2 regions of the Serratia proteamaculans genome follow, and region 2 is predicted to be linked to the other one. Evidence: predicted binding sites of a transcription regulator. Region 2 holds the regulator's gene; the other holds the start of a gene.

Region 1 (15,349 bases), 580 kb from region 2:
GCTTTCCGACTTGTAACCCTCTTCATCACCGGTAATGCCATAGGGCGGATCGGTAAACCAAAGGGTGCCGTCGGAGCGAACCGCTAGGTCATTGGGGGAGTTGAAACGCTTGCCATCCACCCGATCGACCAGCATCTGTACCTCGCCGTTACTTTCGGTGCGGCTGACGCCGCGCCGCCCGTGCTCGCAACTGACCACCCGACCTTCGGCGTCGCGCGCATTGCCATTGGCGTAGTGCGACGGGGAGCGCCACAGGCTCAGTTCCCCCTGTCGCGACCAGCGGAACATGCGGTTGCCCTTCACATCGCTGAACACCACCGCATCCTGCTGCGGCAGCCACACCGGCCCCTCGGCCCAAATGGCCGGTGAGCACAGGCGTTCAAGCGGGTGGTCCGCCATCAGTTCATTCATGCTGACCTCCGCTTACTTCACGCCCCAAATGGCTTTGTAGTGGCCCTGATAATCATTCTGCGGGTCATACAGATTGCTGCTGCCACCGTCGGCAGTGATATTGTCGCGGGTCACCAGATGCGCCGGGGTAACGTAGCCGGAAGGCGGCTGTTTGGCGAAGGCGCGGTTGAACTCGTCCAGCAGCTGCCAGCCGTGCAGTTTGAGCGGTTCCGGTACCGTGGCCGACTGACTGCCCCCGGAACGGATGCGTTGGTAGGCAGAAATAGAGCCGTCGCCAGCGGAGATGCTGTAGGGCGCATTCTTGCCGCCTTTACCGGCGGTTTTTAGCGCCGGTGCCATGAAATCAAAATACAGATCGTTGATGGCCAGCGCGTACTGGAACTGGTCGCCGTATTTTTGCAGCAGGCTGAAAGTCATGGTCGGCATGCGGTTGGCGGTATCGGCCAGCGGGGTATCAATAAACTCGACCACCTTGCAGCCGCTGCATTTACCTATTTCCTCTTTCATCACATTGGCCTTGTCCAACGCGATTTGGTACAGCGAATCGGTAAAGATCAGCACGCTGGCCTTGCCGCCGGACTGCACCACCGCATATTGGGCAGCGATGCGCGCCACTTCGTTGGAGTCGGAGGTGACATTGTAAAACACGTTGTACTTGGCGATCGGTCCCGGCTCAGGCACCGCATGCCAGGCGGTCAGCACTATTCCTTGCTGGATGGCTTTCTTCAGCGGGATCTTGGCCACGTTCGGGTTCCAGCCGCCAATGACGATGCCGTCCGGCTTCTGGGCAATCGCCTGGTTCAGCGACGCCAGCTGATCTTTTACCGAGCCGCCGCCGTCCAGGGTTTCCAATTTCCAGCCGGCCGCTTTCGCCGCTTCACTCAGCCCTTCCTGCACTCCCTGCACACCGCCGTTTTTCATGTCCGAAGCGATAAAGATGATTTTCTTGTTGGCCTGTAGCTTCGGTCCGCTGGTCGGCCCGTCCCATTGGGTCACGCTGGCAGTGGCCTTGGTGACCGCCGCCGTGGCTTGATCAAGATAGGCATCGGCCCAGGCGGATGAGGCCGCGCCGGCCAGCAGCAGGGTAGTCGGTAATATCCAAAGACGTTTCATAGGGTGGACTCCTGGTTAAGGATTGATCGCTTTTTGGTTATTTTTATCAGCCGGAGTGGCTGGGATGCGTTGTACCGCTTTTTGGTTGAGTAACCGGCGGCGCTGGGCATAACCCGCCAGGGTGATCGACAGCAACAGCGTCGCGCCGTTAAACAGCGGTTCGACCCAGAAATCGCCGCCGAACTGCTGGATACCGGCGATGCCGATGGCCAGAATGGCGATGCCGACTACGGTGCCCCAGACGTTAACCCGGCCGGGACGAATAGTGGTGCTGCCGAGGAAGGCGCCAACCAGCGCCGGTAACAGGTAGTCCATGCCGACGCTGGCCTGGCCAACCCCTTGCTCGGCGGCGATCAACACTCCGCTAAAGCCAGTCAGCACGCTGGAGGCAATAAAGGCACCGATGGTAAAGCGATTGACCGAAATGCCGTTCAACCGCGCGGCCGCCGGGTTGCCGCCCACCGCGTACATGCAACGGCCCAGTGGGGTGTGTTCGGTGATCAACCACAGCACTACCGCGACGATCAACACGTAGAAGGCCACGATCGGGATCCCGCCGATCTCGGTGTGGTGCAGGGCGGTAAAGGCGTCAGGCAGATCGCCGACGATCTGTCGCCCGCCGGAGTGCCACAGCGCAATGGCATACAGCACGGTGCCGGATCCCAGCGTGGCGACAAAGCTGTCGATATCCGCCAGCGCCACCAGAATACCGTTCAACAGGCCGTACAGCGCGGAGAGTACCAGCACCGTCAGCACCGCCATCTGCCACGAAAAGCCGTATTCCACCTGCAGCGTGATGGCCAGGATATGCCACAGCACGATGCCGAAGCCGACGTTAAGGTCAATCTTGCCGACGATCATCGGGATGGTCGCCGCCAGCGCCAACAGAGCGATCTTGGCCTTGCTGGAGAGGATCGCCTGCAGCGTTAGCATTGAAGCGAACGAGGGGGAGATCAGCGAAAACAGGATCACCAGCGCAATGCACAGCAGCAGCAGGCCGTAGCGGGTGAGAACCTGCATCAGCCACGGGCCGGTACCGTCCTGTGACAGGCTGACTCTTTGCTCCAGTGCCGTTGATTTAACAGATGTTTTAGACATGACCCACCTCAGATTCTAACGTTGTCGCGAGGGTTTCCCCGGAGCTGGCGGAGGCCAGTTCCAATAAATTGGCGAATGACACCTGCTGATTTCTCAGCTCGCCGACCACTTTTCCCCGGTTAAACACCAGTGCGCGGTTGCAGATATGGGCAATTTCCTCAAAGTCGTTGGAGATCACCAATACCGCCACGCCTGCTTCCAGGGATTTATTTAACAGATGATAGATTTCTGCCCGTGCGCCCACGTCTACACCGGCGGTGGGGTCTTCCAGGATCAGCAGCGGGGCGCCCAGGTGCATCCAGCGTGCCATCACCACCTTTTGCTGGTTACCGCCGGACAGGGCGCTGATATCGATATTGACGTCCTTGGGCCGTACGTCGAACAGCTGTACTTTCCACCAACTGGCGCCAATCTCGGCCCGGCGGCTGTAGCGTGACAGCAGTTTGTGGCCGCTGGCCACAGGGTTGATAAACAGGTTTTCACGCACGCTCATCGACATCACCAGGCTTTCGCCGGTGCGGTCGCCTGCGACCAAAGAGACGCCGCAGGCCATGGCCTGCTGTGGGCTGCTGGCGGTGTAAGGCTGGTCGCGAAAGCGGATTTCGCCCTCATCGGCGTGACGCAGGCCGAACAGCAACCGGCCAATCTCTTCCTGACCGGCACCGCGCAACCCCGCCAGCGCCAGCATTTCTCCGGGCTGCAGAGTGAAGCTGACCGGGCCGATATCGCCTACCGCCACGTTATTGAGCTGTAGCACCGGTGGGCGATCCTCCGGTAAGGGTTCGCGCTGATCGTCCGCCATCGCTTCACCCACGATCATCTGCACCAGATCGCGCAGCGAGTAGTCGGCAGTATTGCCGCCCGCCACGTAGCGCCCGTCGCGCATGACACAGACCCGATCGGCGATCTCGATCACTTCATCCAGCCGGTGGGTGACGTAAATCATGCCGACCTTTTTGGCACGTAGCCGGTTAATCACCGCGAACAAATGGCGCACATCGTTGGCGGGCAAGGACGCGGTGGGTTCATCCAGCACCAGCAGTTCGGCGTTAACCGCGACCGCCCGGGCGATCGCCAGCAGCGATTTTTCGGTGCGTGACAGCTCAAAAACTCTGGCATCGGGATCCAGCGCGATGCCGACATCCTGCAGTGCCTGAACGGCGCGGCGACGGTTGGCACGCCAGTCAATCAGGCCGAAGCGGCGCGGGAAACCCATCACCAGCGCCATATTTTCCGCCACCGTCATCCACTCGATCAGCCCGAGATCCTGATGAATAAAGGCAATAGGCTGGCGGCTATCACTTTTTATTGCCGCGGCGGAGGCTATGCTGGCCCCTTGAAACTGAATATCGCCACCGTCGCGTGGGTAAACCCCGGCCAGTACTTTGATCAGCGTCGATTTGCCCGCGCCATTTTCGCCCAGCAGGGCCAGGACTTCGCCCGGCATCACCTGCAGGCTGACGTCATTCACCGCGACGTTGCCGCCAAAGCGTTTAACAATATGGCTGAGGCTAAGAATGGGTTGTTCCGCATTATCTGGTGTCATGTGATGCGCCCCTGGTCCCTGCATCCGCGATCGGCGAGATGCTGATTGGTGGTTATATCGCCTTTAAATTTCAATATGCGAAATTCAATTTCAAAAATAATATGCCGATTGCCGATCTAAAGCAAAGCCGGAGAGGTTTTAATTGTCCTTTTAAAACAATCTGTTATTTATATCTTTGCGGAATTGTGACGCACAACTCACTTCGGAAGTTAGCGGAATGTTGCGGATTTTTAACTTGCTACCGACAATGAAACGGCGTTCCGTCTTCACCTGATGCGGGCCTTGGGGTAACATTCCCGGCAAAGGGTCCGTTTACCACGCCGTGGCGTTGGCTGGCGGCTCGACACTGGAGAAATTGCGCTATGAGCCTGAAAGCTGTCGACGAGAAAGATGACAAGAAAGACAAACCCCTGGGCAGCCAAAGCCTGTTCCGCGGTTTGCAACTGATTGAGATCCTGAGTAACTTCCCTAACGGCTGCCCACTGGCGCACCTGTCTGAGTTGGCCGGCATGAACAAAAGTACCGTCCACCGCCTGCTGCAAGGGCTGCATACCAGCGGCTATGTCACCCAGGCCCCGTCGCCCGGCAGCTATCGCCTGACCACCAAGTTTATTTCTATCGGTCAGAAGGCGCTTTCCTCGCTGAATATTATCCATGTCGCTGCGCCGCACCTGGAGCAGCTCAATCTGGAAGTGGGGGAGACGGTCAACTTCTCCAGCCGCGAAGACGACCACGTCATTTTGATCTACAAGCTGGAGCCGACTACCGGCATGATGCGCACCCGTGCCTATATCGGCCAGCATATGCCGCTGTACTGCTCGGCGATGGGCAAGATTTTTATGGCCTACGGCAACAGCGATTATCCCGATCGCTACTGGCAAACCCATCAGCATGAGATCCAGACATTAACGCGCAATACCATCACCGAGCTGCCGAAGATGTATGAAGAGCTGGCCGATATCCGCCTGCGCGGCATGGCGATGGATCGCGAAGAGAATGAGCTGGGAGTGTCCTGCGTGGCGGCGCCGGTGTTTGATATTCAGCAACGGGTGCCCTATGCGGTGTCGGTTTCGCTACCGACTGCCAAGCTGCAGCAGATTGGCGTCAAAGCCCTGATTAAGCCGGTGCTGGCGACCGCGCAGCGCATTTCTCAGGAGCTGGGGTTTGTTACTCCGGCCTGATTATTAGCATTGCTGATAGTTGATTAGAAATATCAATTTCACCTAATAATTTTTTCCTCCTATGATGCGCGTATTGACCGATACGCGCCGCTGCCCGGCGCTTTGTTCTCTGTGAGGAATACCATGTTAGCTGTCTTTTTACAGGGCTTTGCCCTGAGTGCCGCGATGATCCTGCCGCTGGGCCCGCAAAATGTTTTTGTCATGAATCAGGGCATTCGGCGTCAGTACCACCTGATGGTCGCGTCGCTGTGTGCGTTGAGTGATATCGTGCTGATCTGCGGGGGGATTTTCGGTGGCAGTGCCTTGCTGAGTCGTTCGCCGCTGTTGCTGGCGTTGGTAACCTGGGGCGGCGTCGCCTTTTTGCTGTGGTACGGCTGGGGGGCGTTTCGCACCGCCTTCAGTCGGCAACTGGCACTGGCAACCGCTGAGGAACTGAAGCAGAGCCGCTGGCGGCTGGTGGTCACCATGCTGGCGGTGACCTGGCTGAATCCGCACGTCTATCTCGACACCTTTGTGGTGCTGGGCAGCCTGGGCGGCCAACTGACGCCGGATGTTCGTTCCTGGTTTGCGTTGGGTGCGGTGAGCGCTTCCATCGTTTGGTTCTTCGCGCTGGCGCTGTTGGCTTCCTGGCTGGCACCCTGGCTGAACACCCGAATGGCGCAGCGCATCATCAATACGCTGGTCGGCGTGGTGATGTGGGGCATCGCTTTGCAGTTGGCCTGGCAGGGGGCAGGTTTATAAGAATTTGTCACTAATCCGAATTCAAAAGCCCGCGCGATATGCTACGTTTGATGCCAAGGAACCGGCTGTTCTCAGCAGAGAAAGGCCGGTAAATCAGTTACAGCCTGTCATCAAGGAGACACTGTGAAGCTTAAAGCATTGGCTATGGCCGCAATGGTTGGATTAGGGACGTTACCTCTGGCGCTGCAAGCGGCAGAAGTGCCGGAAGGGCCACACGTGGTGACCTCGGGCACATCCAGCGTTGACGCGACGCCTGATATCGCCACCCTGGCGATCGAGGTCAGCGTCTCTTCCAAAGACGCCGCACAGGCGAAAAAGCAGGTTGATGAGCGCGTAGCGCAATATTTTGATTTCCTGCAGAAAAATAACATTGAGAGGAAAGACATCAGCGCCGCCAACCTGCGCACCCAGCCGGAATATGACTACCTGAAAACCGGTGAGTCGGTGCTGAAAGGCTACCGTGCGGTACGTCAGGTGCAGGTGACGCTGCGTCAGTTGGATAAGTTGAACGAGCTGCTGGACGGCGCGTTGAAATCCGGCCTGAATGAGATCCGCGCCGTTGAGCTGGGCGTGGCGAAACCGGACGTTTACCGTGAGCAGGCGCGTCAGAAAGCCATCGAGAACGCCACTCAGCAGGCGGCTTCATTGGCGAAAGGCTTTAACGCCAAGCTGGGGCCGGTTTACAGCATTCGTTATCACGTTGCCAACTACCAGCCGATGCCGGTAGCACGCATGTATAAATCGGCGGGTGCAGCGGCGGAAAGCGACGCGGCGCAAACCTACGAACAGCAAAGCATTCACTTTGACGATCAGGTGGATGTGGTATTTGAGTTGCAGCGCAACGCGGCGCAATAATATACCCGTCATACTTGAAGCTGCATCTGTGTTGGCTGCAGGCAGTCACCCCAGTTACTTACTTGAGTAAGCTCCTGGGGACTCCTGCCTTGGCCGCCTTGATGCAACTCCAATTATTTAGGGTATAAGATGGGTCTTTCAGACTACTGATAAAGCCCGTTATTAGGGAGAGCGCACCCTCGGTGCGCTAGGCCCGGGTATCTCGGGCTTAAAAACAACCTGAACAGCAACCTTTTCTATTTAATCCTGGCGCAGAACCTGGCGACCATGCTCGAGCAGGGCATCGGTCACTTTACGCATCATGCGGCTCTCTGGCGCGAAGCGGTGCCAGAACAGCATGCGGCGCTGGAACAGGCCTGGCGTCAGATCGATCAGTTCGCCCGAGTCCAACTCTTTCTCAATCTGCAGATGCGGGATCATACAGCAGGTGGTGCCCTGACGCGCCAACTGCACGAAGGCTTCCGATGAGTTGACGATATGGCAGGGCACGCTACCCGGCGACAGATCAAAGTTCTGCTGCAGGAAAGCCTGGTGCATGTCGTCGAGATGGTCGAATGCCACCGCCGGCGCTTTCAGCAGCGCGGAGCGCGTAACCCCGTTCGGGAAGTAGCGCTCGGCAAAACCTTTCGAGGCGACAAACAGATAATCCAGCGCGCCCAGTTGGTCCACCAGACAGCTTGGCAGCGGCTGCGGCTGGATACTCACCGCACCCACCACTTCACCGCGGCGCAGGCGTTCCTGAGTCCGGGTCTCGTCTTCTACCTGCAGGTTCAGACGGATCGGAGAATCGGTCAGCACCGGCTTCAGCGCCGGCAGCAGCCAGGTTGCCAGGCTGTCGGCGTTAACCGCCAGCGACAGCAGCAGCGGCGTATCAATGCCGGTGTCGTTGCCCAGCCACTCTTCTTCCAGCAATTCCACCTGGTGCAGCAGCGCCAGCAGCTTCTGGCCCTGTTCGGTCGGACGTGGCGGCACGGTACGTACCAGCAGCGGTTGGCCAAACAGGTTTTCCAACTGCTTGATGCGCTGGGATACTGCCGATTGTGTGATGCAAAGTTTTTGCGCGGCGCGCTCAAAGCCACGCTCACGGATCACCGCGTCCAGCGCTTGTAGCGTTCGATAGTCTGGGCGTTTCATCGGAAAGATATCCCTTAAAGTAAATTGATACTGGCACTATGCCACATCTCTGGTGTTTTACAGGTGGAAAATCACCGGGCCATCTTGCCGCGGCGCGCCTAAAAATGCGGCTCAGGGTGAAGAAGTGTGATCCTGCCTAAGTGAAAAATAGCGATTTACCCTATAATACGCACACGTTTTCGTACAGAGGCAATGGACATATTATGACGCAGGATGAACTGAAAAAAGCGGTTGGCTGGGCAGCGCTGGATTACGTGACCCCGGGCACCATCGTCGGGGTGGGTACCGGCTCGACCGCCGCCCACTTTATTGACGCGCTCGGCTCGATCAAACACCAGATCGAAGGGGCGGTGTCCAGCTCCGACGCCTCCACTGCCAAGCTGAAAAGCCTCGGTATCCACGTGTTCGACAGCAACGAAGTGGATTCGCTGGATATTTATGTCGACGGCGCGGATGAAATCAACCGCCAGATGCAGATGATCAAAGGCGGCGGCGCTGCGCTGACGCGTGAAAAAATCATTGCCGCCATCGCGCGCAAGTTTATCTGTATTGTCGACTCCACCAAGCAGGTCGACGTGCTGGGTAAATTCCCGCTGCCGGTAGAAGTGATCCCAATGGCGCGCTCCTACGTGGCGCGTGAGCTGGTGAAGCTGGGCGGACTGCCGGAGTATCGTCAGAATGTCCTGACCGATAACGGCAACGTGATCCTGGATGTGCATAATCTCAGCATTCTCGATGCCATTGCGCTGGAAAATAAAATCAATGGCATCGCCGGTGTAGTGACCGTGGGGCTGTTTGCCAACCGTGGCGCCGACGTGGCGCTGGTCGGCACGCCTGATGGCGTGAAGGTCATCGGATAATGTAGAACCCTCTACAGGTATGCGGTCTTGGATCCCACCGGGCCGCATAATTCACTGGTTAAAATATCTTTTATTAAAAGCGCTAAATTTGGTGACATATGTCACATTACGAGCGATAGCTCCACGAAGCTTCTGCCTATTTCTTTCCCTATGGCATTTTCTGCCAGAAACCAGCAACAACGCTGAGCCTTGTCCTGACGGGCGGGCAATCGTTTGTATTGCCGCCTGCGTTATTTTTGTTATGTTGGATGCGTGCTGTTTCACAACAGCCGCTTCTGAAGTCTGAACATAGGGTCGGGTAAATGGCAAAAGTATCATTGGAGAAAGACAGGATTAAATTCCTGTTGGTGGAAGGGGTTCATCAGAGCACGGTAGATAATCTGCTGGCAGCCGGATATACCAACATTGAATATCACAAAGGTGCGTTAGACACCGAATCGCTTAAGGCATCGATCCGCGATGCTCACTTCGTCGGCATCCGATCGCGTACGCATCTGTCCGAAGAAGTTTTCGCCGCTGCAGAAAAGCTGGTGGCGGTAGGGTGTTTCTGTATCGGTACTAACCAGGTTGATCTGAAGGCGGCGACCAAGCGCGGCGTTCCGGTGTTTAACGCACCTTTCTCTAATACCCGATCCGTGGCCGAAATGGTGCTGGGCGAGTTGCTGCTGATGTTGCGCGGCATTCCGTCCGCCAACGCCAAGGCACACCGCGGTGAATGGCAGAAACTGGCCGTGGGCTCGTTTGAGGCGCGCGGTAAGAAGCTGGGGATTATCGGCTACGGCCATATCGGCACCCAGTTGGGTATCCTGGCCGAAGGCCTGGGCATGAAAGTGTTCTTCTACGATATCGAGAACAAGCTGCCGTTGGGCAATGCCCAACAGGTACGCCACCTGTCCGATTTGCTCAACATGAGCGACGTAGTGACGCTGCACGTGCCGGAAACCCTGTCGACCAAGAATATGATGGGTGCAGAAGAGCTGGCGTTGATGAAGCCGGGCTCAATTCTGATCAACGCCTCGCGCGGTACCGTGGTGGATATTCCTGAACTGTGCAAAGTATTGGCCAGCAAGCATTTGGCCGGTGCGGCGATCGACGTCTTCCCGGAAGAACCTGCGACCAACAGTGAGCCGTTCAACTCACCGTTGTGCGAGTTCGACAACGTGATCCTGACCCCACACATTGGCGGTTCGACTCAGGAAGCGCAGGAGAACATCGGTGACGAAGTGGCCGGTAAGCTGGCGAAATACTCCGACAACGGTTCGACCCTGTCGGCGGTTAACTTCCCGGAAGTGTCATTGCCAGCGCATGGCCCTAATGCCAGCCGTCTGCTGCACATCCATGAAAACCGTCCTGGCGTACTGACGCAGATTAACCAGATCTTCGCTGAAGAAGGGGTGAACATCGCCGCGCAGTACCTGCAAACCGGTCCGGAAATCGGCTACGTGGTGATCGACATCGAAGCTGAAACTGAACGTGCCGACGCGGCACTGCAACGTATGAAGGCGATTGCCGGCACTATCCGTGCTCGCTTGCTGCTCTGATTGAACGCGTTGTAACAACCAAGGCCGGATTTATCCGGCCTTTTGCTATTCGGCTATCCGCCATACCCAATTCTGCGATGGGGTAACGATCTCCGGCAGCGGGATATCCCAATGTTCCACCGGCAGCTGTTCCACCTGCTGGCAGTCATGTGCCAACCCGATCGGGTAGGGGCCGAGATGATGCCAGTTTTGCAGAGTGCGATCGTAAAAACCGCCACCCATCCCCAAACGCTGGCCCGTACTGTCAAACGCCACCAGTGGCGTCAGCACCACGTCGAGTGAGCCGATCGGCAAGACGTTGCGCACATCGAGCTGTGGCTCAAGGATATTGAAGCGGTTGTTAACCAGAGGCGTTTCCGGGGTATAGCGCAGGAACAGCAGATTGCCGGGGCTAAACGGGTGCAACACCGGCAGATAAACCTGTTTGCCTTGCTGCCATAACCGTTCAATCAGCGGACGGGTATCGAGCTCGCCATCGAACGACAAAAACACCGCAATGCTTTGTGCCGCCTGGATGCGCGAATGTGCAGCGATGCGTTCAGCCGTCTGCAGGGCGAAATTATTTTGTTGTTCGGGTGTTAGGGCGCGTCGAAGTTGACGGATTTGGTTTCGGATGTTTTGCCGCTGTTGGGCATACTGGGCTTGAAAAGACATAGTCAGCACACTTACCGCTGAGGAAGGGGAATCTCCGAGATGCCGTCGCAGGCTGTAACCCTTGAACCCATGGTTCAAGGTGAACGTGCTGTCGCAATCTTAAGGCTTCTCGGCGGGCCGAGCATGCACACCGATCGCGGATCATCACATTCTGTTGGTACTAATTATCGGCTCAGGGGACTGGCCCGCTGGCGAACATCTCAGAGAAATTTTTTACTCATTGCCAAAATCCAGGATTTCAGCAACTTAAGTTATTCGAATTGTGCATCCTGACGTTCAGAGATGCGACCCTGTTCAAGCAAAGCCTGTTCAATGGTCTGTTGTAGCATGCGAATGCGTTGTTCCATATTGGACGCATAATCACGGGTTTTCAACCGTTCTTGAGCAAGTTCGTGACAAACATTCAATGCTGCGATGAAAACGAGCTGCTCAGTATTTGTGACTCTAGTGCGAACTTTAAGATCTTGCAACCGTTCGTTAAGATCGACCGCTGCCATGTTCAACGCATCTTGTTGTTCTGGCGGGCAATTGACTCTTAAAGAGCGACCAAAAATTTGAATATCTACCGGTTGTGCAGACATGCCACCTTCCTGCCTAAATTTCGCGCCAGCCCCAGTCTACCCTTACCGGGCCACCAAAGCGGGCGCCACTATATATACCTCGGTACCAAGATACAACCCCTTTTTCAGTACCTGGTTGTAATCTACCGCGACAGACATTACCAGTCAAAAAAGGGTTTCAAAATGCGTATTTAGCTTCATTTTGTTCCCTTCCGGTACTGTGTGAATTCTGACGCATCACGATTATAACTAGCCACTGAGGTGTCGTGCTTATCTGGCACAGCGACGGACCTTGGTGGTAGCATAACACGAACTTATCCTGCCAACGATGACGAATGCGCATGTCTATACAGAATACATTTCCAAGTTACCAATCTTTGACCCTTGCCCTTAACCAGCAAGCGGTGGCGTTGACCGCAGCAGAAATGCACGGCCTGATCAGTGGCCTGTTGTGCGGTGGCAGCCGTGACGCCGGCTGGCAATCACTGGTCTATGATCTGACTAATGAAGGCGTGGCCTTCCCGCAGGCGCTAAGCTTGCCGCTTCAGCAACTTCATGAAATTACGCGTGAAACGCTGGAAGACGACGATTTCATGTTCCAACTGATGATGCCGGAAGGCGAAACGGTCAGCGTGTTTGATCGCGCCGACGCGTTGAGCGGCTGGGTGAACCATTTCCTGCTCGGCCTTGGCATGATGCAGCCGAAACTGGCCCAGGTGAAAGACGAGCTGGGTGAGGCGATCGACGATCTGCGTAACATCGCCCAACTCGGTTATGAAGAAGATGAAGACCAGGAAGAGCTTGAGCACTCTCTGGAGGAAGTGGTGGAGTATGTGCGGATGGCGGCCATTTTGTGCCACACCGAATTTACTCGCCGCAAGCCGACGGCGCCGGAAAATGCCAAACCGACCTTGCACTAAACATCCTATTTCACGACCTTGAGGCCGTGAGCACAGGCAGATTGATTTCAGGAGAAGGTGATGACTCAGCAGGAATTCAACAACCGCCGTCAGGCGCTGTTGGCGAAAATGGCTCCGGCCAGCGCGGCGATTATTTTCTCTGCGCCGGAAGCAACGCGCAGTGCAGATACCGAATATCCTTACCGTCAGAACAGCGATTTCTGGTACCTGACCGGCTTCAACGAGCCGGGCGCGGTATTGATTCTGGTGAAGAGTGACGAGATGCATAACCACAGCGTGCTGTTCAACCGGGTGCGCGATCTGACGGCGGAAACCTGGTTTGGCCGCCGTCTGGGCCAAGAGGCTGCCCCGGCGAAGCTGGGTGTGGACCGCGCGCTGCCGTTCGATGAAATCAACGACCAATTACCCCTGTTGCTCAATGGCCTGGACGTGATCTACCACGCGCAGGGCCAATACGACTATGCCGATCAAATCCTGTTTGCTGCGCTGGACAAGCTGCGCAAGGGTTTCCGCCAGAACCTGCAGGCACCGGCAACCCTGACCGACTGGCGTCCGTGGCTGCACGAAATGCGCCTGTTCAAGTCATCGGAAGAGATGGTGATTATGCGTCGCGCCGGTGAGATCAGCGCGCTGGCCCATACCCGTGCAATGCAGAAATGCCGTCCCGGCATGTTCGAATATCAGCTCGAGGCGGAAATTCATCATGAGTTTACCCGCTTCGGTGCCCGCTACCCGTCTTACAACACCATTGTCGGTGGCGGTGACAACGCCTGTATCCTGCACTACACCGAGAACGAAAGTGAATTGCGCGATGGCGATTTGGTGCTGATCGACGCCGGTTGCGAGTACAAAGGCTATGCTGGCGACATCACCCGCACCTTCCCGGTCAACGGCAAATTCAGCCGACCGCAGCGCGCAGTGTATGACATCGTGTTGGCGTCGTTGCAACGGGCGCTGGAGATGTTCAAACCGGGCATCAGCATCCGCGTGGTCAACGATGAAGTCGTACGCATCATGATTACCGGGATGGTGGAATTGGGGATCCTGAAAGGCGAAGTCGAGCAGCTGATTGCCGAACAGGCACATCGTCCGTTCTACATGCATGGCCTGGGTCACTGGCTGGGGCTGGATGTGCATGATGTCGGCCATTACGGTACGCCAGATCGCGACCGTACGTTGGAACCGGGCATGGTGCTGACCGTCGAACCGGGGCTGTACATTGCGCCGAATGCTGATGTGCCGGAAGAATATCGTGGCATGGGCATTCGTATTGAAGACGACATCCTGATCACCGCCACCGGCATTGAGAATCTGACGGCCAGCGTAGTGAAAGACGCAGATGCCATCGAAGCACTGATGGCGGCGGCAAGGTAACAGCATGAGTGTAATCATCGTTGGTGGCGGTATGGCGGGGGCGACTTTGGCGCTGGCCATTTCCTCGCTGACTCAGGGAAGATTGGCGGTTGACCTGGTCGAAGCGACCCGACCGGACGACCGCAGCCATCCGGGATTTGACGCCCGCGCCATTGCCTTGGCGCAGGGCACCTGTCAGCAGTTGACGCGCATTGGCGTTTGGCCGGCGCTGCGCGACTGTGCGACGGCCATTACCCAGGTGCACGTTAGCGATCGCGGTCATGCCGGGTTTGTTAATTTGCACGCGCAGGATTACCAGGTCGATGCGTTGGGGCAGGTGATTGAGCTGCACGATGCCGGTCAACGGTTGTTTGCGCTGCTGGCCAAGGCACCGGGTGTGACGTTGCACTGTCCGGCCCGGGTGGTCGATGTGGTGCGTACAGCAGAGCAGGCCGAAGTACTGCTGGATAACGGTCAGCGTATCAGCGGGCAACTGCTGGTGGCGGCGGACGGCTCACGTTCGGCGCTGGCACAGGCCTGTAATCTGCAGTGGCAGCAAAGTGACTATCCGCAGTTTGCTACCATTGCCAACGTCACCACTGCAGAGCATCCACAGGGGCGCGCTTTTGAACGCTTCACCCGTCACGGGCCCTTGGCTTTACTGCCGATGTCTCAGGGGCGCAGCTCACTGGTGTGGTGCCATGCGCGTGAAGATCGCGAGCAGGTCGACGGATGGGACGATGAGCGTTTTATCAGTGAATTGCAGCAGGCGTTTGGCTGGCGTCTGGGGCGTATTCTTCGCGCCGGCAAACGCCACAGCTACCCGCTCAGCCTGCTGACCGCCAATCAGCATGTCAGCCACCGGCTGGCACTGGTGGGCAATGCCGCACAGACGCTGCATCCGATCGCCGGGCAGGGGTTCAATCTTGGCCTGCGTGACGTGATGTCGCTGGCGGAAACGCTGGCCGAGGCGCAGCAGGCCGGAGAAGATCCCGGTGGCTATGCGCTGTTGGGGCGTTATCAACAACGGCGACAGCAAGATCAGCAGGCTACCATTGGTGTGACAGACGGCCTGATCCGGCTGTTTGCCAATCGCTACGACCCCCTGGTGGTCGGTCGTAATCTGGGTCTGATGGCGATGGCCCAGTTACCGTCGGTGCGGGACGCCTTTGCCAAACGTACTTTGGGCTGGGTGGATCGCTAAGCGGTGTATAAGCACAGGCGCAGCATGCTGTGCCCAAAGCGCTGGGCAATGGCACAGCGAGTCATTTAAGGAAATTAAGCAGCATGCAATCATTTGACGTGGTTATCGCCGGCGGCGGTATGGTGGGGTTGGCATTGGCCTGTGGTTTGCAGGGCAGCGGTCTGCGCGTTGCAGTGTT
Region 2 (15,349 bases):
ACTGTTTTTTCCCCCGTCACATGCTCTAATCGCCAGCTTATAATCAGACCGGAAACCCGGCGTTTTGCATCTGTTTTCTTAAGGGATGAGCTGCTGCCATGTTCGAATTTAGCCAGGTGCTGCTGCTGTTGCAGCAGATGTGCGTTTACCTTGTCATTGCTTATTTACTGAGCAAAACCCCGCTATTCATTCCGCTGACGCAGGTGACCATCCGCCTGCCGCACAAGCTGCTGTGCTACGTCATTTTCTCGGTGTTCTGCATCATGGGCACTTATTTCGGTCTGCATGTCGAAGGCTCGATTGCCAACACCCGCGCCATCGGTGCGGTGTTAGGCGGCCTGCTGGGCGGGCCTTCGGTGGGCCTTTTAGTGGGACTGACCGGTGGTCTGCACCGTTATACCCTGGGGGGCATGACCGATATCGCCTGTGCGGTATCAACCGTAGCAGAAGGGCTGGTGGGCGGGCTGGTGCATAGCATTGCCATGCGTCACCGGCGTATCGACTTGCTGTTTAATCCGTTGTTTGTCGCCGGGGTCGCGCTGGTGACCGAAGTGCTGCAAATGGTGATTATCCTGGCGATTGCGCGCCCATTCGACGAGGCACTGCGGCTGGTGGAGCATATCGCTTTGCCGATGTTGATCGCCAATACGGTGGGGGCCGCAATGTTCATGCAAATCCTGCTGGATCGGCGAGCGATGTTTGAAAAGTACACCGGTGCGTTTTCCGCCAAGGCGCTGAAAATTGCCGAGCGCACCGAAGGGATCCTGCGACAAGGGTTCGATCAGGAAAACAGCATGAGGGTGGCGCGAGTGATTTATCAGGAACTGGGTATCGGCGCCGTAGCGATAACCGACCGCGATAAACTGCTGGCGTTTATCGGCATCGGTGACGACCACCACCTGCCGGGCACGCCGATCTCGTCAAAGCACTCGCACCGTGCGATCGACAACAACGAAGTGGTCTATGCCGACGGCAATGAGCATTCTTACTGCTGCTCGATTAATCCCAGTTGCAAGCTGGGGTCGACATTGGTGATCCCGCTGCGCGGTGAGAATCAGCGAGTGATCGGCACCATCAAGTTGTATGAGCCGAAGAGTCGGTTGTTCAGCACCATCAACCGTACGCTGGGTGAAGGTATCGCCAGCCTGTTATCCGCACAGATTATGGCTGGCCAGTACGAGCGCCACAAACAGCTGTTGGCGCAGTCAGAAATCAAATTACTGCATGCGCAGGTCAATCCACACTTCCTGTTTAATGCCCTGAATACGCTGGTGGCGGTGATCCGACGTGACGGCGACCGGGCCTGTGAGTTGGTGCAAAATCTTTCGACCTTTTTCCGTAAGAACCTCAAGCGTTCCGGTGATGAAGTCAGCCTGGCGGACGAGCTCGAACACGTGAATGCCTACCTGCAAATTGAACTGGCGCGCTTTGCCGATCGGCTGGAGGTGGTCGTTGCGTTACCGCAAGAGTTGTTGGCGGTTCGGTTACCGGCATTTTCACTGCAGCCGATCGTTGAGAATGCCATCAAGCATGGCACTTCGCAGTTGCTGGGCGTGGGGCGGATTGATATTGGCGCGCGGCTTGAAGGCGGCTGTTTGTTGCTGCAGGTCACCGACAATGCCGGATTATTCCAATCGCAGCCGAACAACAGTGGGCTGGGGATGAATCTGGTGGATAAGCGGATCCGCGTGCGTTACGGCGACGCCTATGGGGTACAGGTGGCCTGCGAGCCGCAAACATTCACCCGCATTACGATCAATGTCCCCTTGGCGAGGGCCGCCTGATGTTAAACGTACTGATTGTCGATGACGAACCTTCCGCACGCGATAACCTGCGGCATTTGCTGGAAGCTGAAGAAGGCATCTCTATTGTCGGCGAATGCGCCAATGCGATAGAGGCTATCAGCGGCATCCATCGTTTGCAGCCGGACGTGGTGTTTTTGGATATCCAGATGCCGCGCATCACTGGGCTGGAGATGGTCGGCATGCTCGATCCCAACCGTATGCCGCATATTGTGTTTCTGACCGCTTATGATGAATACGCGGTGCAGGCCTTTGAAGAGCATGCGTTTGACTACCTGCTGAAACCGGCGGAACCGAAACGACTGAACAAAACGCTGCAGCGCCTGCAGCAGCAACGCGAGCCGCAAAATATCGCCGCGCTGGACGAAAGCGCCGGTTACCTGAAATACATTCCCTGCACCGGTCACAGCCGCATCTATTTGCTGCGCTTTGATGAGGTGGTGGCTATCCGTTCGCGGCTGAGTGGGGTGTTTGTGGTCCGCAATGACGGCATGGAGTGCTTTACTGAGCTGACGCTGCGCACGCTGGAAATGCGAACGCCGCTGGTGCGTTGTCATCGACAATACTTGGTTAACCTGGAGCTGGTGCGCGAGATCCGCTTTGATGACGGTGGCGCGGCGGAAATGATCATGCCGGTCGGCGAACCGGTACCGGTCAGCCGCCGTTACCTGAAAGCGCTAAAAGAAGAGCTGGGGCTGCGTGGTTAGGGCGATTCTGAAAGTATTGGCTTTTGCGGGCGTCTTGATGACGCCCTTTTTGTTTGTCCTTGACGGGGTTACGCCACGCTTATAGCTTTATTGACATCAACTGGCGCTTTTCGCGCCACGTCAGCGTCCAAGGAAAAGAAAATGAGTGAAGCACGGATTATTGCCAAAGCGATGAAAGACGGGAAACCGGAACAGGATCTGGTGATCTTGCCCGCGTTGGCCAACCGCCATGGTCTGATCACCGGCGCGACTGGGACCGGTAAAACCGTGACGCTGCAAAAAATGGCTGAGCAATTCTCGCGTATCGGCATTCCGGTATTTTTGTCCGACGTGAAGGGCGACCTGTCGGGAATAGGCACCGAAGCCGTGCCCTCCGAAAAACTGCAGGCACGCCTGACGGCCATTGGCGTCACTGACTGGCAGCCACAGGCATGTACCCTTATTCCGTGGGACATCTACGGCGAGAAGGGCCACCCGATCCGCGCCACCGTGTCTGACCTGGGGCCGCTGCTGCTGGGCCGCTTGCTGGATCTGAACGAGGTACAAAGTGGCGTACTGCAGTTGGTGTTCAAAATTGCCGACGATAATGCGCTGCTGCTGTTGGATATGAAAGATCTGCGCGCCATGGTGCAGTACGTGGGTGACAACGCCAAACAGTTCCAGACCCAATACGGCAATATTTCTTCGGCTTCGGTGGGCGCTATCCAGCGTGGGCTGCTGACGCTGGAAGAGCAGGGTGCCAACCAGTTCTTCGGCGAGCCGATGCTCGACATCAATGATCTGATGAAAACCGACGCCAACGGCCACGGCATCATTAACCTGCTGGCGGCGGACAAGCTGATTAACCAGCCGAAGCTGTATTCGGTGTTCCTGCTGTGGCTGCTGGCCGAGCTGTTTGAACACCTGCCGGAGGTGGGTGACCCGGAACAGCCGAAGCTGGTGTTCTTCTTCGATGAGGCACACCTGCTGTTCAACGACGCGCCGGCAGCATTGCTGACCAAAATCGAGCAGGTAGTGCGTCTGATCCGCTCCAAAGGCGTCGGCATCTACTTTGTGACCCAGAACCCGCTGGATATCCCGGACAGCGTGCTGGGCCAATTAGGTAACCGTGTACAGCATGCGCTGCGTGCCTTTACTCCTCGCGATCAGAAAGCGGTGAAAGCCGCGGCGCAAACCATGCGTGCCAACCCGGCCTTCGACGCAGAAACGGCGATCACCGAACTGGGCGTGGGTGAGGCGCTGGTGTCGTTCCTGGATGAGAAAGGGCGGCCTAACGTGGTGGAACGGGCGATGGTGATCGCGCCGGAATCCAAAATGGGCATGCTGGGGGCGGAAGGGCTGAACAGTGCGATCAATAAATCGCCCTTGTACGGTCGTTACGAAGATATGGTTGATCGCGAATCCGCTTATGAGAAGTTGTCATCGGCAGGTTTTGCTACCGTCGGCACGCCGCAACCGGGTCAGCCGACATCGCAACCGCAGGCACAGCAGCCGGCAGGCGGTGGTTTGATGGGGGGCCTGAACGATATCCTGTTCGGTTCTACCGGCCCACGTGGCGGCAAGCATGACGGCATCGTCCAGACCGCGGCCAAGAGCATGGCGCGTGACCTTGGCCGCCAGATCTTGCGCGGTGTGTTGGGCTCGATTATGGGTGGCCGTAAAAAGTAAGCTGAAATTATCGCTGGCGGCAGTATTGTAGGGGCGTTGTATAATGCGCCGGTGTCAATCGGGGCTAGCCCCTTACAATGCTGTCCGTTGGAACCCCTATGCTGCTGTTGATCGATAACTACGATTCATTTACCTATAACCTTTACCAGTACTTCTGCCAATTAGGCGCCGAAGTGTTGGTGAAGCGTAACGACGAACTGCAACTGGCCGATATAGAAAGGCTGGCACCGCAGCGTCTGGTGATCTCCCCGGGCCCCTGCACCCCAAACGAAGCCGGTATCTCGCTGGCGGCTATTCGGCATTTTGCCGGCAAACTGCCGATCCTCGGCGTTTGCCTGGGGCACCAGGCACTGGGGCAGGCCTTTGGCGCCAACGTGGTGCGCGCCCGTGAGGTGATGCACGGCAAGACCTCGGCGATCCGCCATCTCGACAGCGGCGTTTTTCACGGGTTGAACAATCCGCTGACCGTCACCCGTTACCACTCGCTGGTGCTTGAAGCCGCTACCTTGCCGGACTGTTTTGAAGTGACCGCCTGGAGTGAGCGCGACGGCGTACGCGATGAGATTATGGGCATCCGCCACCGTCAACTGGCGCTGGAAGGGGTGCAGTTCCATCCGGAGAGCATCCTCAGTGAGCAGGGGCATCAGCTGTTGGATAATTTCCTTAAAAGTTAGTTGGTTAGGTTTTTTTTAACCGCGAAGACGATTTGCGTTTGCCCTTTATTGGTTTTTTATGCATATTTTGTGATTATATTTTCACTCAATCGCAACAAAAAGACTGAGTCACATTCAGGGTGGACCCCATAATGACCGAAAAAATCGAAGTCAACCGCAGCACCTTTGATCAGGTTATCTTGCCTGTTTATGCACCTGCCCAGTTTGTCCCGGTCAGGGGCAAAGGCAGCCGCGTGTGGGACCAACAGGGGAAAGAGTACATCGATTTCTCTGGCGGCATTGCGGTGACGGCGTTGGGGCATTGCCACCCGGCCCTGGTTGAGGCATTGAAACAGCAGGGCGAAACCCTGTGGCATACCAGCAATGTTTTCACCAACGAACCGGCGCTGCGTCTGGCCACCAAGTTGATCAACGCCACCTTTGCCGACCGGGTGTTTTTCGCCAACTCTGGTGCGGAAGCCAATGAAGCGGCCTTCAAACTGGCACGCCATTACGCGATTACCCGTCACAGCCCGTACAAAACCAAAATCATCGCTTTTTATAACGCTTTCCACGGCCGCACGCTGTTTACCGTTTCGGTGGGCGGGCAGGCCAAGTATTCTGATGGTTTTGGGCCCAAGCCGGCCGATATCGTACACGTGCCGTTCAACGATCTGGCGGCGGTGAAGGCGGTGATGGACGACCATACCTGTGCGGTGGTGATGGAGCCGATCCAAGGGGAAGGGGGCATTACCCCGGTCAATGCCGAATTCCTCAAGGGCGTGCGTGAACTGTGCGATAAACACCAGGCGCTGTTGGTGTTTGACGAAGTGCAAAGCGGTATGGGCCGCAGCGGCAAGCTGTTCGCCTACATGCACTATGGTGTGACGCCGGACATCCTGACTACCGCCAAAGCGCTCGGTGGCGGTTTCCCGGTTAGCGCCATGCTGACCACCGAAGAGATTGCCTCGGCGATGCAGGTGGGCACCCATGGCACCACCTACGGCGGTAATCCGCTGGCCTGCGCGGTGGCGGAAGCGGCACTGGACGTGATCAATACGCCGGAAGTGCTGAGCGGCATTGAGTTACGTCACGGGCTGTACGTGCAGGCGTTAAAGAAAATTGGCGAGAAGTACGGTATTTTCAGCGATATTCGCGGCATGGGCCTGTTGATTGGTGCCGAACTGACGGCGCCGTATCATGGCAAGGCGCGCGATTTCCTGACGGCGGCTGCTGCTCGTGGGCTGATGATCCTTAATGCCGGGCCAAATGTGATCCGCTTTGCACCTTCGCTGGTGGTGGAAATCCAGGATATCGACGAAGGTATGGCGCTGTTTGAGCTGGCAGTGCAGGACGTGATTAACGCTTAATTTGTTGCACTGATAACCGGGGCGCCACAGGGCGCCCTTATTGATCGCGCAGTTTGCGCTTCAGCCAGATGCCATGATGCGGGCGTTGGCTCCAGGCCAATGACGAGATGGTGTGCATGACGCTCAGGTGCGACAGAATACGCCGCAGGTGGCGCTCCATTTCGGTCACCGGCATCTCCGGGTGCAAATCCGGCGGCTGCATAATGCCGTTGCCACTGCTCGGCCCATCGTATTCCAGCCGCTGCTGACAGCTTTGCAGCGCGATCTCACAAGATTGCAGATACTCCTCCGCCAGCTTTGGCGTCAGCATATAGTGCTCGCGCGCCAGGATGGTCATCGCGTTCAGATGTTCGACAATAAACTGGCTGTGCGTCACCCACAGGCGCATATCCGCCAGATAGTTCGATTCAAACCCCGGCTCCTGCATTGCCTGATTCAGCGAGGTGAATAACGCATTGTGCGCCTGATTAACCTGCATGCGGGCATAGGCCAGTGCGCTGGGGTCGGGTTCCTGTTCTTCCAGCAGCAAACGCAGCGCCTGCTGATCGTTCTCCAGCGCCTGGTGGGCGTTCTTGCGCAGCAGCCCGCTTTGCCACTGTGGCCACAGCCAGATGGTGCTGCCGAATACCAGCACGCAGCCAATCAGGGTGTCGATCAGCCGTGGCACCAGGAAATTGGTGCCGTTTAGCGCCAGCAATTGCAGGGTGTAGACCGCCGTCACCGTAAAGCCAATCACCGCCAGCCCATAGTTTTTACGCGATACCAGATAGGCCAGCAGCGTGATCACCAGCATCACGCTTAGGGTCTCGGCCTCGGGTAGCTGTAATTGCAGCAGACCGGCGGCGAGCACCAATCCGACCAGGGTACCGAGCGCACGGTGCTGGATGCGCACCCGGGTGGCGTTGTAGCCGTTCTGGCTCACCAGCATGATGGTCAGCAGGATCCAGTAAGGCTTCGGCAGATTGAAAAACAGACCCAGACTACTGCCCGCCGCCAGCGTGACACCCAGCCGTGCCGCATTGCGCAGGGCGTTGGACTTGAACGACAGATAGCTGACCAGCGCGGGCCAAAACGGCAGGCGGTTTTGGTTGGCCATTAGATCGCGGCGGTAGAGCGGGTGCTGGGTGCGCAGCAGACGTGCGATGCGACTGAAGTGGTAGTAGCAGAACTGGCCCACCGGGTTGTCCGGATGCTGCGCAGCGACTTTTTCCAGTGCCGCCAGTTCATGGTCCATTTTGAATCGCTGCGAATGCTGGTGGTAGAGAATATCGTGGGCCACCGTGCGTAGTCGGCCGGCAATCACCTGCGCATTGCGGCGGATAATTGCTTCGGCCTGGCTCTGCTCTACCAGTTTTTGTACTTCTTCCGGCAGATGCAGGCTGACGGTGATGTGTTCCTGCAAATCCAGCGCGACCTGAAAGGTGCGTTGCAGGCGCTTTTGCTCAAGGTTACTGGCGTGCGGCAAAAAATTAAGCTGCTGGTACAGCAGGGTGATCAAGTCCATGACTTTTTGCTGGCGTACCAACAATGGCGGTAGTGCAGTCTGCGGATCGGTATGCTGGGTCAGTAGCGAGTATTTGGCTTCGAAGTAGTCCGCCAGCTCCAGATAGAGCTGATTGAGCGACTCGCGCATCGGTTGTTCTTTCCACAGCTTGAACCAGAACCAGGTGAACAGGCCGTACCAGGCGGTACCGACCACGTATAACAGCGGTGCGTGCCACAGCGGGACTCTACCGACCATGCTGAGAGAGAAGATGGCGGCTACCAGTGCGGCAGGCAGCAGGCGGGCGTGTAACGGGCTGATTTCACCGCTGACGCCGAGCAACAGGGCCAGGCCGAGCATCAGTAACGGCAGCGGCAACTGCCAAAGCAGAACTTGCTGCAGCAACAGGCTACTGAAGGCAAACAGGGAACCGCCGACGATCAGGCGTTTGAAGAAGCGTTTGTGGGGCGTGTCCAGCCCGGCGATGTTACAGCAGGCGGGGACCAGGGAAAATAGCAGGCCGTATTGCAGCTGGCCAATCAGCAGGCCCAGCAGTACCGGCAGGCAAAGCACCAGCGTTTGCCGCAGTGCGTAATTGACTTCCGGGTGGTAAATCAGTCGGCGCCACATGATGATTCAGGGCATAAAAAAACGGCGCGAATCATCGCGCCGTTTTTTCAGTAATTAACGCGTGCCGTAAACGACAATAGTTTTGCCGTGGGCGGAGATCAGATTTTGATCTTCCAGCATTTTCAGAATACGACCAACGGTTTCACGTGAACAACCGACGATCTGGCCAATTTCCTGGCGGGTAATTTTAATCTGCATGCCATCCGGGTGGGTCATGGCATCAGGCTGTTTCGCCAGGTTCAGCAGTGTTTGCGCGATGCGGCCCGTCACGTCCAGGAAAGCAAGGTTACCCACTTTCTCAGAGGTGATCTGCAGACGGTTTGCCATCTGCGCTGACAGGCGCATCAGGATGTCCGGGTTAACCTGAATCAACTGGCGGAATTTCTTATAGGAAATTTCAGCCACTTCACAGGCGGTTTTCGCCCTAACCCAGGCGCTACGCTCCTGACCTTCTTCAAATAATCCAAGCTCGCCGATGAAATCCCCCTGGTTAAGGTAGGACAGGATCATCTCTTTACCTTCTTCATCCTTAATCAGCACCGCTACGGAGCCTTTGACGATGTAGTAAAGCGTTTCGGCCTTTTCACCTTGGTGAATCAGCGTACTTTTGGATGGATATTTGTGGATATGGCAATGAGACAGGAACCATTCGAGAGTAGGGTCTGTTTGCGGTTTGCCGAGAACCATTCGCTGTTATCCTCTGTTGTTATCGCTGCCTTGTGTCACAGGGGTCAGAGTTCCCTGTAAAACGTGCTGTCGCCGTTTTTTTAATGGTGGCTGGCAGCAGGTTTTGAGGCGTGTCATAAATATACGCTGTCGCCCTAGCATATTAACTTGCCGGGAGAGCTGCAAGCTACATTCTGTTAACATACCGGTAAAGGAGCCTTTCCCTGGGAGTTTCCCTGAAATCAGTGTCCCGGAAAGATTTATTGCGGCTCTGTTTGTAGCACAGAGTGAGGCGGGTGTCTTGTGTTGTCTCGCTTCAGCATGATTAGCATCAGGTTCCGTTGCCAGTTTCTATGCGAAAGCGTAGTCTGATTTTAAGAAATTAACCGGAGTGACCAGTATGCAGGCAAGAGTTAAGTGGGTGGAAGGGCTGACGTTTCTGGGTGAATCCGCGTCTGGCCATCAGGTGCTGATGGACGGTAACGCCGGTGATAAAGCCCCCAGCCCGATGGAAATGGTGCTGATGTCGGTGGGAGGCTGCAGCGCGATCGATGTGGTGTCGATCCTGCAAAAAGGACGTAACGATGTGCGCGACTGCGAGGTGAAATTGACCTCCGAACGGCGTGAAGAAGCGCCACGCTTGTTTACCCATATCAACCTGCATTTTATCGTCACCGGTAAAGATTTAAGTGACAAGATTGTTGAGCGGGCGGTAAACCTTTCCGCCGAGAAGTACTGCTCGGTCTCGCTGATGTTGAGTCAGGCAGCCAGCGTGACCCACAGTTTTGAAATCCGCGCAGTGTCCTGACGGATAGAGGGGGCGCGGCCTGTCGCCGCGCTCTGATAAGTTACTCGATTTTTTTGCCTTCCAGCAGTTGCTGCACCAGCGGCGCCATAATCAGCTCCATCGCCAGCCCCATTTTGCCACCCGGCACCACCAGCGTATTGATATGCGAGATAAAAGATCCTTGCAGCATGGCCAGCAAGTAAGGGAAATCGATCTGGTCCAGACCGCGGAAGTGGATCACCACAAAGCTCTCGTCCAGCGAGGGGATCGCCTTGGCGGCAAACGGGTTGGAGGTATCTACCGTCGGCACCCGTTGGAAGTTGATGTGGGTGCGGGAGAACTGCGGCGTGATGTAGTTGATGTAGTCTTCCATCGAACGGACCACCGAGTCCATCACCGCTTCACGGGAGTGGCCGCGTTCGCCGGTATCGCGGATCAACTTCTGGATCCACTCCAGGTTGACGATAGGCACCACGCCGACCAATAAATCGACATGTTTGGCCACGTCGTTGTGTTCGGTCACCACGCCGCCGTGCAACCCTTCATAGAACAGCACGTCGGTCGGTGCCGGTAAGGCTTCCCACGGCGTAAAGGTGCCGGGGACCTGGTTATAGGGCACCGCTTCATCGTAGGTATGCAGATATTTGCGAGAGCGGCCGGTACCGTTGGTGCCGTACTCGCTAAAGCTTTGTTGCAGCAGGCCGAAGTCGTTGGCCTCAGGGCCGAAATAGCTGATATGACGGCCGAGATCGCGCGCTTTGCGGATTGCCGCGTCCATTTCCGGTCGGGTATAGCGGTGGAAACTGTCGCCTTCCAATTCAGCGGCACGGATGTTCAACTGCTGAAAGATTTTACGGAACGCCACGCTGGTGGTGGTGGTGCCGGCGCCGCTGGAGCCGGTCACTGCGATAACGGGATGTTTGGCGGACATGGTGGTGGGTCACTCCGTGTTAAATGCGCAGGCGTCAGATAAAATTATACCCGTCATCTTTCAAGCTGCAGCGTTGTTACCTGCACTCGCTCACCCCGGTTACTTACTCGAGTAAGCGCCCGGGGATGAGCGAGTTGGGCGCCTAGCTGCAGCTTGAAAGCTATAGGCTATATTGGTGTGTTTGACGCCCTTTCGCCAAGGGCAAAATTCCGCGCGTTGGTTTGCAATCCCTCATTGTTACCTGATTTTTTCCGTCAGTCATAGAACCGATCGGCACTAAATTTCTTCTTGTCCGGCGCGGAACTGTCCTCGAGGCATGATGTTGATGGTCTCATGCAGTTCTGACCACACCAACAGCACCTCGCCACTTTTCAACTGGCGGCGTACGTCTTCCACCTTTTGTTCCAGCGAGCGCTCGTGCTCGCCGTAGTCGGTCCCTTCACGCAGCACAAAGGACTCGATCAGGCCGTTCAGGGTCTCAGCTTCCAGTTCTTTCCAGGGGATAATCACTTGGTTGTTTCCAGATAAGGGGCAAGCCAGGATGGAATACGGTATTCCAGCCACATATGGGGTTTTTTCAATGTACCGCCGACAAAGCCGACGTGGCCGCCAAACTCGGTCAGCTGATACTCAATGTTGGGCGGCAGCGTGGCGACCTCGGGGATCACTTCGTCGGTCATAAAAGGATCGTCCTTGGCATGGATGATCAACAACGGCGTTTGGATCGACGGCAACAGCGGCAGGGCACTGCAGCGGCGGTAATAATCGGTAGCGTCGCTGAAACCGTGGATACGCGAGGTAATGGCATCGTCAAAGTCGCGGATCCGGCGCAACGCCTTGAGCTGCGGCAGTTTCAGCGGCAGGGTGTCAGGATAGTGCAGCAGTTTGCGGGTGGCGTTTTGTTTCAATTGCCCGAGCAGATAGTGCTGATAAACCCGCGAGAAGCCCTGATCCATCCGCCATGAGCAGGGTTCCAGCATCAGTGGCGCAGAGACCACCACCGCCGCCTGCAGCAGGCTGTCGGCGCCCTGTTGCGCCAGGTAGCAGGCCAGCATGTTGCCGCCGAGCGAGACACCCACGGCGGCGGTTGGCGCTTCCCCGTAGGTGGTTCGCAGCCACTGCAGGAAAAAGCGTGCATCCTCCGTTTCGCCGGAATGATAGATGCGTTGCTTACGGTTCGGCACGCCGCTACAGCCGCGAAAATGCATCACTACCCCGAGCCAGCCTTTTTCGCGCCAGGCGCTGAGCTGGCCATGGGCATAGGGGCTGTAGAAGTTGCCTTCCAGGCCGTGGAACAGCACTACACGTGGCTTGTCGGTAGCCTGAGTCGGGTCTTCGCTCCAGGCGAGATCGACAAAGTCGCCGCCGGGCAATTCCAGCCGTTGCCAATGAGGTTTCAGCTGTACACGACGGCGCACCAGCCGTGGCAGCAGTGTCTGCAGATGGGGATTACTGGCCCCGGTCAACGGGCGAAAGGATTCATGCATAGCTTGAGTAAAAATCTTTTTGGCAACTATTGTGGGATGATTAGTGCGCTGTTAGCTTCACTACCCTGAGTTAACAATAATACTGCAAAAATCCCCCTGGGTGAGGAGCACCCGCCTGATGGAAGCGAGTTTATTTCTTTCGATGTTAGGCTTTCTGTGGGTTGCCGCGATCACCCCCGGCCCCAACAATATGTTATTGACCACTTCCGGCGCCAACTTTGGCTTTATGCGTTCACTGCTGCTGATGATAGGTATCATGCTCGGCATGCAAAGCATTTTGCTGCTGGTGGCCTTCGGCGTCGGCAGCCTGATTCTGGTTTATCCGGCTCTGCATCTGGTGCTGAAAATTCTCGGCAGCCTGTACCTGCTGTGGCTGGCGTGGAAAGTGGCCACCGCCGCCTATGAAAAGCTGGAAACCGACGTGGCACCGCCCAAGCCGATACGGCTGTATCAGGGCTGGCTGCTGCAATTCCTTAACCCCAAGGCCTGGCTGATGGCGCTGGGGGCGGTGGCAAGCTTTAGCCTGGCAGGCGATAAGTACAACACCTCGATTCTGGCGATCTCGCTGGGTATTTTCGTGGTGAACATGGTTGCCGGCGTGATTTGGCTGGGATTTGGCACGGTGATTGGCCGCCTGCTGCGTAGCAAAAAGGCCTGGATCATCTTTAACGTTTCTATGGGGCTGCTCACGGCGGCCTGTGTGTTACTGATCTGGCATTAAGGAAATACGATGGCAGAAAATTACTTCCACATTGTGGCTTTCACTGGCGAAGGATTTCGTGGCAACCCGGCCGGTGTCTGCCTGCTGAAACAGCCACTGTCGACCGCCGAGATGCAGGCCATCGCCAATGAGCTGAGCCTGCCGGAAACCAGCTTTGTCTGGGACGATGGGGATATGTCGGCTATCCGCTGGTTCACGCCTCATCGCGAGGTCGATCTGTGTGGCCATGGTACGCTGGCGGCGGCACACGTGATGTTCAGCGTGGTGAACCCGGCGCTGCAGGATATCCGTTTCCGTTCGGCGAGCGGCGATTTGTACGTTAAACGCGACGCCGAAGATGGCGAACGGCTGGTTCTGGATTTCCCGTCCCGGCCGCCGCAGAAGGTTGTGGAACCTGAAGGGTTGGCGGCACTGTTGGGCGCTGAACCGCAGGAAGTGTGGCAGGCCAATGCGCTGTTAGTGGTGCTGGAAAGCGAAGCGCAGGTGCGGGCGTTACAGCCGGATATCCCGACATTGATTGCCCTGGTCGGCCGTGCGGTGATCGTCAGTGCTCCGGGTGAAAAGGTCGATTTTGTCTCGCGCTATTTCACTCTCGACGGCGGTGAAGACCCGGTGACCGGCTCGGCACACTGCACGCTGATGCCTTACTGGACCGCACGTCTCGGTCGCCATCAACTGCACGCGTGGCAGATTTCGGCACGTGGCGGCGAGTTGTTCTGTGAGCTGAAGGGCGATCGCACCTTGATTGGTGGCTATGCGGGTACGTTTTTGCGTGGGGAATTGAGCCTGTAATCAGGCTGAGCCACGTTCAACCAGCCGCCACTCAAGCACTTCATTACGCGGCGGTTGTTGCGGATTTTTGATTTTTTCCAGCAGCAACTGCACGCTGCGCACGCCGAACTGGTGCATCGGTTGTTCGACGGTGGTCAGCGGTGGCGTGGTGACGGCACCGAATGGCACGCCGTCAAAGCCCATTACCGCGACATCTTCGGGAATGCGCAATCCCTGTTGGTGCAGGGTGCTCATCGCCCCACCGGCGATCACGTCGGAAATGGCGAATACCGCATCCGGCCGCGGCTCGGTATCCAGCAGGCGGCCCATGGCCAACGCACCGGCGGCATATTCCAGTCCCTCGACGTATTCCACCTGACAATAGTCGAACCCGGCTTCGGCCAGCGCCTGTCGATAACCTTGCTCTCGCTGCTGCGAGTAGAGATAGCGCATGTCGCTGTTGATCAGGGCAATACGTCGTCGGCCCTGTGCAGCTAAATAACGCACGCCGGCCATCGCCGCCTGATGGTTGTCGATGGTGACTGAAGAAGCGCGGAACTCGGGATCGCCTTCGCCGCATTGTACCCAGGGGAAATCGCCAATCATTGCGGTCAGGCCAGGCAGGCAACTGACGGCGTCCATGGTAATCACGCCGTCGACCACTTTACCGCTCAGCAGGCTGAGATAGGCGGACTCCCGGGTTGGATTGGATTCGGAGTTGCACAGCAAAATGTGGTAGCCGTGGCGTTCGGCTTCTTCTTCGATACCGCGTACTACCAGGGAACAAAAAGGATTGGTGATACTGGAAACCAGTACCAGCAGCATACGGCTACGCGAAGTGCGTAGCTGACGCGCCAGCAGGTTGGGTTGGTAGTCGCATGCGCGGATCGCCGCCAGTACCTTGTCGCGAGTGGCCGGTTTGACGATTTGCTGGCCGTTCAATACCCGTGAGACCGTCGCGGCAGAGACGCCGGCGAGTTTCGCCACCTTTTCGATCGACATGGTTTGCTGTTCCTTCTGCCCAATTGCCCCGCACAATATGCCCAAGCGCGGCAAAAAGTCTGCGCCTGGCCTCAGGATTGTGATGTGGGTTACAAATTCATCTTATCAGCCCCTTTCAACAGATTAATCAGGTTGCCGAAAAAAAGAAATCGATTACATTTTGCTCATGGTGGAAATGAAATCGATTACATTTTGCGATTTCGCGTTATTTCGCTGAACCCATAATCTGAAAAGAGGTGGCGGATGCAGGTGCAACTGAGAGTAGCGGAAAACGGTGATCGCCAGACGGTCGCAGAACTGATTCATCTGTCGACCAATGCCTGGTATCAACGCCACGGCATGGGCGCCATCTTTTCCGCAGAGCCGACCAGCTGCGGGCTGTTTGTTGACGTCTATCACCATCTGGATCCCGGCCAACACTGGGTTGCGCACGATGAACAGGGCGTGCTGTGCGGTTCCTGCTTCTTTCACCCGCGTGAAACTCATCTCGGGCTGGGCATCATGAATGTACATCCCGACTACTTTGGCCGTGGTATCGCCGCGCAACTGTTGGGCAAGGCCGATGAGCTGGCGGGAGAGCGGCCTATAAGGTTGCTTTCCAGCGCGCTGAACCTGGATTCCTACGCCCTGTACCACCGCGCCGGTTTTACGCCCTATGCGATTTACCAGGA

Evidence for each region. The regulator CRP, encoded in region 2, controls carbon source genes, mostly activating them, when cyclic AMP is high. The targets are predictions, from matches to a motif close to ATGTGANNNNNNTCACAT.
Region 1: serA (phosphoglycerate dehydrogenase) is a predicted target of CRP. The motif match lies at 9,029-9,046, and genes of this name have one in related genera.

What each region holds. Positions count from the first base shown of each region.
Region 1 is NZ_OX461105.1:4,422,754-4,438,102, reverse strand. It holds gene QOT07_RS20655 (SMP-30/gluconolactonase/LRE family protein) at 1-411, opposite strand, end outside; gene QOT07_RS20650 (ABC transporter substrate-binding protein) at 424-1,524, opposite strand; gene QOT07_RS20645 (ABC transporter permease) at 1,540-2,622, opposite strand; gene QOT07_RS20640 (sugar ABC transporter ATP-binding protein) at 2,615-4,168, opposite strand; gene QOT07_RS20635 (IclR family transcriptional regulator) at 4,531-5,349, shown strand; gene argO (arginine exporter ArgO) at 5,473-6,090, shown strand; gene QOT07_RS20625 (oxidative stress defense protein) at 6,214-6,945, shown strand; gene QOT07_RS20620 (LysR family transcriptional regulator ArgP) at 7,186-8,079, opposite strand; gene rpiA (ribose-5-phosphate isomerase RpiA) at 8,283-8,939, shown strand; gene serA (phosphoglycerate dehydrogenase) at 9,242-10,480, shown strand; gene QOT07_RS20605 (5-formyltetrahydrofolate cyclo-ligase) at 10,526-11,134, opposite strand; RNA gene ssrS (6S RNA) at 11,162-11,344, opposite strand; gene zapA (cell division protein ZapA) at 11,386-11,715, opposite strand; gene QOT07_RS20590 (YecA/YgfB family protein) at 12,036-12,614, shown strand; gene pepP (Xaa-Pro aminopeptidase) at 12,675-13,988, shown strand; gene ubiH (2-octaprenyl-6-methoxyphenyl hydroxylase) at 13,993-15,171, shown strand; gene ubiI (FAD-dependent 2-octaprenylphenol hydroxylase) at 15,255-15,349, shown strand, end outside.
Region 2 is NZ_OX461105.1:5,005,637-5,020,985, reverse strand. It holds gene QOT07_RS23410 (sensor histidine kinase) at 99-1,784, shown strand; gene btsR (two-component system response regulator BtsR) at 1,784-2,509, shown strand; gene QOT07_RS23400 (helicase HerA-like domain-containing protein) at 2,651-4,177, shown strand; gene QOT07_RS23395 (aminodeoxychorismate synthase component II) at 4,276-4,851, shown strand; gene argD (bifunctional acetylornithine/succinyldiaminopimelate transaminase) at 4,983-6,200, shown strand; gene QOT07_RS23385 (YccS/YhfK family putative transporter) at 6,238-8,313, opposite strand; gene crp (cAMP-activated global transcriptional regulator CRP) at 8,368-9,000, opposite strand; gene QOT07_RS23375 (OsmC family protein) at 9,380-9,787, shown strand; gene QOT07_RS23370 (phosphoribulokinase) at 9,828-10,697, opposite strand; gene QOT07_RS23365 (YheU family protein) at 10,974-11,207, opposite strand; gene QOT07_RS23360 (hydrolase) at 11,204-12,184, opposite strand; gene QOT07_RS23355 (LysE family translocator) at 12,303-12,905, shown strand; gene QOT07_RS23350 (PhzF family phenazine biosynthesis protein) at 12,915-13,697, shown strand; gene QOT07_RS23345 (LacI family DNA-binding transcriptional regulator) at 13,698-14,678, opposite strand; gene QOT07_RS23340 (GNAT family N-acetyltransferase) at 14,922-15,349, shown strand, end outside.